DNA from 2 places in the Sporolactobacillus terrae genome. Region 2 is predicted to be linked to the other one. Evidence: a T-box and tRNA genes for the amino acid it is inferred to sense, from the RefSeq annotation. Region 2 holds a T-box; the other holds one or more tRNA genes.

Region 1 (4,266 bases), 1.5 Mb from region 2:
GTTAAGATTATCAAACATGAACTCTGCCACTACCATCTTCACTTGTTGGGGATGGGCTATCGTCACCGAGACGCCGACTTTCGCATGCTGCTTGCAAAGGTCGGCGGTTCGCGGTACTGCGAAGCAATCCCTCATGCACGCACGCGTTCAAGCGTACGCTATGATTACCAGTGTGCGGTTTGCGGCGCCCATTTTAAGAGAAAAAGAAAACTTGATACAAAACGTTATGTTTGCGGCACTTGTGGGGGCAGCATCCGTCTAATAAGTAAGCGACGGATCAATTAATAAAAAAGTTTAAAAAAAGGGTTGACTAGGTATTTGATTCTGTGGTAAATTATTTAAGTCGTCAAGAGGACATGCTGATGAAAGCGACCGATTAAAAGAACTTTCGAAGCACTGTTGACAAATGAATTATCACAGTGTAGAATAGCCTATGCATTTGTTTTTAAAACCACTTATTCCACAGTAGCTCAGTGGTAGAGCAATCGGCTGTTAACCGATCGGTCGTAGGTTCGAATCCTACCTGTGGAGCCATATGGAGAAGTACCCAAGTTGGCTGAAGGGGCTCCCCTGCTAAGGGAGTAGACGGTGTAAATCGTGCGAGGGTTCGAATCCCTCCTTCTCCGCCATTAATTTGGCCCGTTCGTCAAGTGGTTAAGACACCACCCTTTCACGGTGGGTTCATGGGTTCGAATCCCGTACGGGTCACCATTTTAAATAAAATATATGAGGATCCGTGGTGTAGGGGTTAACATGCCTGCCTGTCACGCAGGAGATCGTCGGTTCAAATCCGATCGGATCCGCCATTATAAATGATACATGTAATTGATATTCAGCTATAAACGATTTATGTTATGATACATAATTGTTTTTGGCCCATAGCCAAGCGGTAAGGCAACGGTTTTTGGTGCCGTCATGCGCTGGTTCGAATCCAGCTGGGCCAGCCACATGAGCCACTAGCTCAGGGGTAGAGCATCTGACTTTTAATCAGAGGGTCGAAGGTTCAAATCCTTCGTGGCTCATTTTAGCGGGTGTGGCGGAATTGGCAGACGCGCTAGATTTAGGATCTAGTGTTTTCCAACGTGGGGGTTCGAGTCCCTTCACCCGCACCATTTATATATGCGGTCGTGGCGGAATGGCAGACGCGCTAGCTTGAGGGGCTAGTGGAGGCAACTTCGTGGAGGTTCGAGTCCTCTCGACCGCACCATTTAATTTAATATGCGCCCTTAGCTCAATTGGATAGAGCGTCTGACTACGGATCAGAAGGTTAGGGATTCGACTTCTCTAGGGCGCATTGATTTATCGGGAAGTGGCTCAGCTTGGTAGAGCATCTGGTTTGGGACCAGAGGGTCGCAGGTTCAAATCCTGTCTTCCCGACCATCTTTTGCGGGTGTAGTTTAGTGGTAAAACAAGAGCCTTCCAAGCTCTGGTCGTGGGTTCGATTCCCATCACCCGCTCCATTATATCTATGGGCCTATAGCTCAGCTGGTTAGAGCGCACGCCTGATAAGCGTGAGGTCGGTGGTTCGAGTCCACTTAGGCCCACCATTATTATTATTATTAATATTCATTTATATGAATGTTCCTTGAAAACTGAACAAAAGCCAAGCGTGAATAGAGGGTTTTAAACCCCATAATCAATTCAATTTGCTATGGATCATAGCTTCCACAGGATGTGGTGACTTCTGCGTTGTGCACAGGACGTGCACGCCCTTAGCAGAAGTTCCTCTCCTTGGGAGTACGACAAGAAGTACAATAGTAAGTAAACAGTAAACTTTTTGGAGAGTTTGATCCTGGCTCAGGACGAACGCTGGCGGCGTGCCTAATACATGCAAGTCGAGCGCACAGAAGGGAGCTTGCTCCTGGACGTGAGCGGCGGATGGGTGAGTAACACGTGGGCAACCTGCCTGTAAGACGGGGATAACTTCGGGAAACCGGAGCTAATACCGGATAATCCCTCGCGCCGCATGGTGCGAGGTTGAAAGATGGTTTCGGCCATCACTTACAGATGGGCCCGCGGTGCATTAGTTAGTTGGCGGGGTAACGGCCCACCAAGACTGCGATGCATAGCCGACCTGAGAGGGTGATCGGCCACATTGGGACTGAGACACGGCCCAAACTCCTACGGGAGGCAGCAGTAGGGAATCTTCCACAATGGACGAAAGTCTGATGGAGCAACGCCGCGTGAGCGAAGAAGGTTTTCGGATCGTAAAGCTCTGTTGCCGGAGAAGAACGAGTGCCAGAGGAAATGCTGGTGCTGTGACGGTATCCGGCCAGAAAGCCACGGCTAACTACGTGCCAGCAGCCGCGGTAATACGTAGGTGGCAAGCGTTGTCCGGAATTATTGGGCGTAAAGCGCGCGCAGGCGGCTTCTTAAGTCTGATGTGAAATCTTGCGGCTCAACCGCAAAAGGTCATTGGAAACTGGGGAGCTTGAGTGCAGAAGAGGAGAGTAGAATTCCACGTGTAGCGGTGAAATGCGTAGAGATGTGGAGGAATACCAGTGGCGAAGGCGGCTCTCTGGTCTGTTACTGACGCTGAGGTGCGAAAGCATGGGGAGCAAACAGGATTAGATACCCTGGTAGTCCATGCCGTAAACGATGAATGCTAGGTGTTAGGGGGGTCCAACCCCTTAGTGCTGAAGTTAACACATTAAGCATTCCGCCTGGGGAGTACGACCGCAAGGTTGAAACTCAAAGGAATTGACGGGGGCCCGCACAAGCAGTGGAGCATGTGGTTTAATTCGAAGCAACGCGAAGAACCTTACCAGGTCTTGACATCCTCTGACAAGTCTAGAGATAGGCCGTTCCCCTTCGGGGGACAGAGTGACAGGTGGTGCATGGTTGTCGTCAGCTCGTGTCGTGAGATGTTGGGTTAAGTCCCGCAACGAGCGCAACCCTTGATCTTAGTTGCCAGCATTAAGTTGGGCACTCTAAGGTGACTGCCGGTGACAAACCGGAGGAAGGTGGGGATGACGTCAAATCATCATGCCCCTTATGATCTGGGCTACACACGTGCTACAATGGGCGGTACAAAGGGCAGCGAAACCGCAAGGTCAAGCGAATCCCATAAAGCCGCCCCCAGTTCGGATTGCAGGCTGCAACTCGCCTGCATGAAGCCGGAATTGCTAGTAATCGCGGATCAGCATGCCGCGGTGAATCCGTTCCCGGGCCTTGTACACACCGCCCGTCACACCACGAGAGTTTGTAACACCCGAAGTCGGTGTGGGAACCTTTATGGACCCAGCCGCCGAAGGTGGGACAAATGATTGGGGTGAAGTCGTAACAAGGTAGCCGTATCGGAAGGTGCGGCTGGATCACCTCCTTTCTAAGGAAACGATCAATAGCGAACGCTTGGTCTTTTGTTTGGTTTTGAAGGAAGCATTCCTTCACCGGCGAGCCGAAAGGCAGCCATGAACCTTGAAAACTGGATAACGAAAACAAGCAACAAAGTCAAGAAACATCCAAAATGATTATTCAATTGATCTTTCGATCAAGCGACGAATCATAAATGGCATGTGCTAGGAGCAAGAAGATCGAGGAAGCGTCGTTTCCGAGAACCGGAATGTAACTTCCACAGGAAGTGGTGACTTCTGCGTTGTGTACAGGACGTACACGTTTTTAGCAGAAGTTCCTTAATTACATGAGGATCACAGGGAACAAGCTGACGAAGAGATTCGCCGCTCATCGCGCATGCAGTGGTTAAGTTATAAAGAGCGCACGGTGGATGCCTTGGCACTGGGAGCCGATGAAGGACGGAACGAACGCCGATACGCTTCGGGGAGCTGTAAGTAAGCTTTGATCCGAAGATTTCCGAATGGGGGAACCCGCTATCCTGAACGGATAGCATGCTCTGCTGAATCCATAGGCAGAGTAAGGCAGACCCGGGGAACTGAAACATCTCAGTACCCGGAGGAAGAGAAAGCAAATGCGATTTCCTGAGTAGTGGCGAGCGAAAGGGAAACAGCCCAAACCAAAGGGCTTGCCCTTTGGGGTTGTAGGACACTCCGCATGGAGTTACAAATGTACGTTTCAGGCGAACGACCTGGAAGGGTCGGCCAGAGAAGGCAAACGCCCTGTAGCCGACGGAACGTACACTCCGGAGTGGATCCTGAGTACGGCGGGACACGAGAAACCCCGTCGGAATCCGGGAGGACCGTCTCCCAAGGCTAAATACTCCCCAGTGACCGATAGTGAACCAGTACCGTGAGGGAAAGGTGAAAAGCACCCCGGAAGGGGAGTGAAAGAGATCCTGAAACCGTGTGCTTA
Region 2 (4,266 bases):
GGAACCTGAATCGAACCAAACATCCATAATATCCGTTTCTTTCTTGAAGATACCGTTCGGACTATGTTCTGAAGTAAATCCTTCCGGAAGCAAATCTTTGACATCCCATTTAAACCAGACATTCGAACCGTGTTCACGGAACAAGTCCGCCACATGCTGGATGGTTTGATCAGTGATGATCGCTTCTCCGTCTTCTCCATAAAATACCGGAATCGGAACGCCCCAAGCGCGCTGGCGAGAGATGCACCAGTCTTCGCGATCCTTGATCATGTTCGTCATCCGGACATCGCCCCATGACGGGATCCAATGAACTTCATGAATTGCACTGAGAATATCATCTCGGAATGCTTTGATCGAAGCGAACCATTGTTCCGTCGCTCGCCAAATCACCGGCTTTTTTGTTCTCCAGTCATGCGGATAGGAGTGGGTAAACGTGCCGACTTTCAACAATGCGCCGACTTGTTTTAGTTTTTCGATGACCGGTTCGTTGGTTTTCTCATAGAACAGCCCTTCGAAACCAGGCGCTTCATCAGTCATGCAACCGTGATCATCAACCGGGCACAAAATATCCAATCCATACTTTTTGCCGACGTAGAAGTCGTCGGCACCAAAACCAGGTGCGGTGTGCACACATCCGGTACCGGCATCCAATGTGACATGATCGCCAAGAATCATCAGTGATGGGCGATCATAGAACGGGTGTCGGCATACGACGTGTTCCAATGCTTTGCCGTTCACCGTTCGAAGTACTTTTGGCTCATTCCACTCAAAGGTTTTCGTCAATGTCTCCACAAGCTCGGAAGCGACCACAAATTTGCGATCCTCAACTTGAACAACGCTGTATTCAAATTTCGGATTGACAGCAATGGCTAAGTTCGATGGCATCGTCCAAGGCGTTGTTGTCCAGATGATGACTTCCTCATCATTATTTAAAACACCTTTACCATCCGTGACATGAAACGTAACATAGATCGAGTATGATTTAACATCCTTATATTCGATTTCTGCTTCAGCAAGTGCGGATTCAGAAGAAGGCGACCAATAAACCGTTTTCTTATCTTTATAGATATATCCATTTTTCGCCATTTCTCCAAAGACCTTGATCTGTTCCGCTTCAAATGCTTTATGAAGTGTCAGATAAGGATGTTCCCAATCCCCGCGAACACCCAGTCTTTTAAATTGCTTCTTTTGCTGTTCAACTTGACCCAAAGCATATTCTTTACATTTTTCACGAAGATCAGCAACGGACATTTTCTTTCGATCAATACCTTTTTTCGCCAATTGCTGCTCGATTGGAAGTCCATGTGTATCCCAGCCGGGAACATAATAAGTTTGATAACCGCTCATCGATTTGAATCGGTTAATGATGTCCTTGAGTACTTTGTTTTCAGCATGACCAATATGGATATTTCCGTTTGCATACGGAGGGCCATCATGGAGAATAAACGTTGGTTTGCCTTCGTTTACTTTTAATGATTGTTCATAGATATGTTCTTGATCCCATTGTTCTTGCATTTTGGGTTCTTTCATCGGAAGACCGCCGCGCATTTTAAATTTTGTTTTCGGCATCAATAATGTCTTCTTGTAATCCATAGAAATACGCCTCCAGCTTTCTGTTATCTATTTTTTACTATATAAAAAATCCTTCCATCCCAAAGGGACGGAAGGACCGCGGTACCACCCTAATAGCAGAGCAAAGAATAGTCTGCCACTCATGATTATCTTAACGCGAATCAACGTCAAGTACTACTCGATCTCACTCAAGATCGTTCATACCCGAACTCAAGGGTGATCTTCCTTGCTGCCGTCCACACCGGGCTTACACCTTCCCCCGGCTCGCTGAGTGGCCATGCAACAAGTACTCTCCCTCTCACAGATTTATTATCCTTTTCATTCCATGTTGCTCATAAAAAATGGATTTAAGCACAGTATATGCAATTCGTCGTGCTGCGTCAAGCCTGCGTTTGAATCATTCCGCTGCCTTCTGCTTCATTGTTTGCGTCTTCATCGTCTGATTTAATGCTCATGCTTTTCCAATCATCACTTTTCAGCAGTTCTAATTGCGCTTCAATAAGCATCTGGAAGCGTGTTCGGTAGACATTGGCTTCCTTCTTCAATTCCTCAATATTCAGTGTCACTTTACGTGATTTCTCAAGTGCCTCATTGATGATCCGATCAGCATTTTTTTTCGCTTCCATCACGATCAGCTTTGCTTCTTTGTTTGCGTTTTGCTTGACTTCTTCTGCCGTTTCCTGAGCAACGAGAATACTCTTATTCAACGTTGTCTCAATGTTGGAAAAGTGGCTCAGTTTTTCACTTGTATTTTTGACTTCCTGCTCGAGATCCTTCTTTTCACGGATCAGCGCTTCGTAATCCTTGATGATTTGATCAAGAAAATCATTAACTTCATCTTCATCATAGCCGCGAAAACCGCGTGTAAACGTTTTGTTATGAATATCCAAGGGTGTCAATGGCATCCTGGCCACCTCCGTATCAATTTACAAATAATTCGTTTAGTTTAGTCTACCATATTGTAACCGAATTTTGTTCTTCTTTGTCAAACCTCCGCAAGATATAATTTTACTTCGCCCATGTCCCCTGAGCGAGATCACATCGCCCTCACAAATATCAAAATTACGTTTTTCAACAATTTCCCAGTTTACTTTTGCCCAGCCGCGCGCAATCGCTTCGGACGCTTTCGCTCTTGGCAAATGATAGATTTCAGAGAGCAGCGTGTCCAGTCTTAACGAAGATACGGTCCCCTCTGAATAAGTCCAAGCATCGTCGGTATGTAACAAACTTTTTTGGGAAATTGATCGGCATGAAACGCTCATCCTCCCAACGGATGTAAGGTGAAGCATAAAATAGGGTTCCAGTTCTTTAACACAAATAAATTGCGCCTGTCCGTCTCCAATCAAAAGATCGCCGATTTTGTTTCTGGAGATACCCGAACCTAAGAGTGCGCCAAGCAATTCAGGGTGAGCAATTGAGCCAAATTTAGCAGGATAACGAACGTCCAGGTAAGCAAGCTGAAAGGGATCTGTATCCGGTTCAACATAAGGCGGAAGTAACAAAGCACGTGCACGCTCCGCATGTCCATATCCTCCGAAAAAAGACAAATGAACAGCATCGTTTTTGCCAATTAAAGACTTCAATATTGTCTGCTGTCTTGGATCCATAAAGTCGGTTAATCTCGGAATATATCGCTGTGACACCTGGTCGATCAAATCAAGGAAATGATCGATCAGTGCACGTTCTTCGGGACGAAAATGTTCATAAACAGACATAGAACGGCCTCATCCGAAAAGATACGCCAAATAAAAGATTCCGCGCGTTGCAAGCTTTAATATAAGGAACGCAATAATTGGCGACAGGTCAATGACACCGCCGATTGGCGGTATGATGCGCCTAAACGGCTCAAGAAACGGCTCGCATACTCTGGCAAACAATCTGCCGATCGACGAATCCTGAACACTCGGGACCCAAGACATTAAAATGTAAATAATTAAAATCCAAGAATAGATATTAATAACTTGTGCAAGAAAAGCTGCTATGATCAAACGATTCACCTCAATGGTATTAGTGTTCCGGCCAGTTGCTGATCATGCCGGATATATCAACCTGTTCCGGAGCAAAAAGAAATGTATTCTTTCCAATTTTGCGAATCTGTCCATTCAGAGCGAAGGCCGTTCCCCCGATGAAATCCAAGATACGCTGCCCTTGATCTTTACTGGTTCCTTGAAGGTTGCAAATGACCGTTTGTTTGCTTTTCAAGTAAGCAACAATCTCTTCAACCTCTTCAAAACGCTTCGGTTCAACAAGCACGACCTTGGTTTGCTGATGGACGTTCTGTATCGCAACAATTTTTCCGTTTTTTTCCACAGAGCGCTGATTTTGAACCGGTTTTTCCTTTTCTTTATCAACAGTTGCTGCTGCAAAGTCTTCTGAGCTGTCCACGGTTTCCTCAAGATCAAAGAATTGTTTCAATTTCCCTTTCAGACCCATGCTGCTCTTCTCCTTTCATGCGTTTCCCACCAATGCCGTGCCAATTCTGATAAATGTTGCCCCTTCTTCAACAGCGATCTCATAATCATGCGACATACCCATGGACAGTTCCGAACACGGTGCATAACTAATCTTTCGGTCGCGAATCTGATCACGCAGCTCACGCAGTCGACGAAAAACATGGCGGATCACATCGATATCTTCTGTATTTGGTGCCATGGTCATTAACCCAATCACGCGCAGATGTTCAAACTGCGCCAA

What was found. A T-box is a leader RNA that pairs with one kind of tRNA and senses whether it is charged. The one in region 2 lies ahead of ileS (isoleucine--tRNA ligase), so its partner is inferred to be a tRNA-Ile.
Region 1: it has a tRNA-Ile gene. The T-box ahead of ileS (isoleucine--tRNA ligase) is inferred to sense a tRNA for this amino acid. The anticodon was not compared.

What each region holds. Positions count from the first base shown of each region.
Region 1 covers NZ_CP082837.1:2,346,297-2,350,562, reverse strand. The annotation lists gene K7399_RS11275 (SprT family protein) at 1-285, shown strand, start outside; tRNA gene K7399_RS11270 (tRNA-Asn) at 460-534, shown strand; tRNA gene K7399_RS11265 (tRNA-Ser) at 538-629, shown strand; tRNA gene K7399_RS11260 (tRNA-Glu) at 637-711, shown strand; tRNA gene K7399_RS11255 (tRNA-Asp) at 731-806, shown strand; tRNA gene K7399_RS11250 (tRNA-Gln) at 873-947, shown strand; tRNA gene K7399_RS11245 (tRNA-Lys) at 951-1,022, shown strand; tRNA gene K7399_RS11240 (tRNA-Leu) at 1,028-1,112, shown strand; tRNA gene K7399_RS11235 (tRNA-Leu) at 1,122-1,207, shown strand; tRNA gene K7399_RS11230 (tRNA-Arg) at 1,221-1,294, shown strand; tRNA gene K7399_RS11225 (tRNA-Pro) at 1,304-1,380, shown strand; tRNA gene K7399_RS11220 (tRNA-Gly) at 1,387-1,460, shown strand; tRNA gene K7399_RS11215 (tRNA-Ile) at 1,471-1,547, shown strand; rRNA gene K7399_RS11210 (16S ribosomal RNA) at 1,775-3,325, shown strand; rRNA gene K7399_RS11205 (23S ribosomal RNA) at 3,698-4,266, shown strand, end outside.
Region 2 covers NZ_CP082837.1:821,982-826,247, reverse strand. The annotation lists gene ileS (isoleucine--tRNA ligase) at 1-1,593, opposite strand, end outside; T-box leader at 1,654-1,883, opposite strand; gene K7399_RS03745 (DivIVA domain-containing protein) at 1,953-2,477, opposite strand; gene K7399_RS03740 (YlmH family RNA-binding protein) at 2,514-3,287, opposite strand; gene K7399_RS03735 (YggT family protein) at 3,297-3,560, opposite strand; gene K7399_RS03730 (cell division protein SepF) at 3,580-4,005, opposite strand; gene K7399_RS03725 (YggS family pyridoxal phosphate-dependent enzyme) at 4,021-4,266, opposite strand, start outside.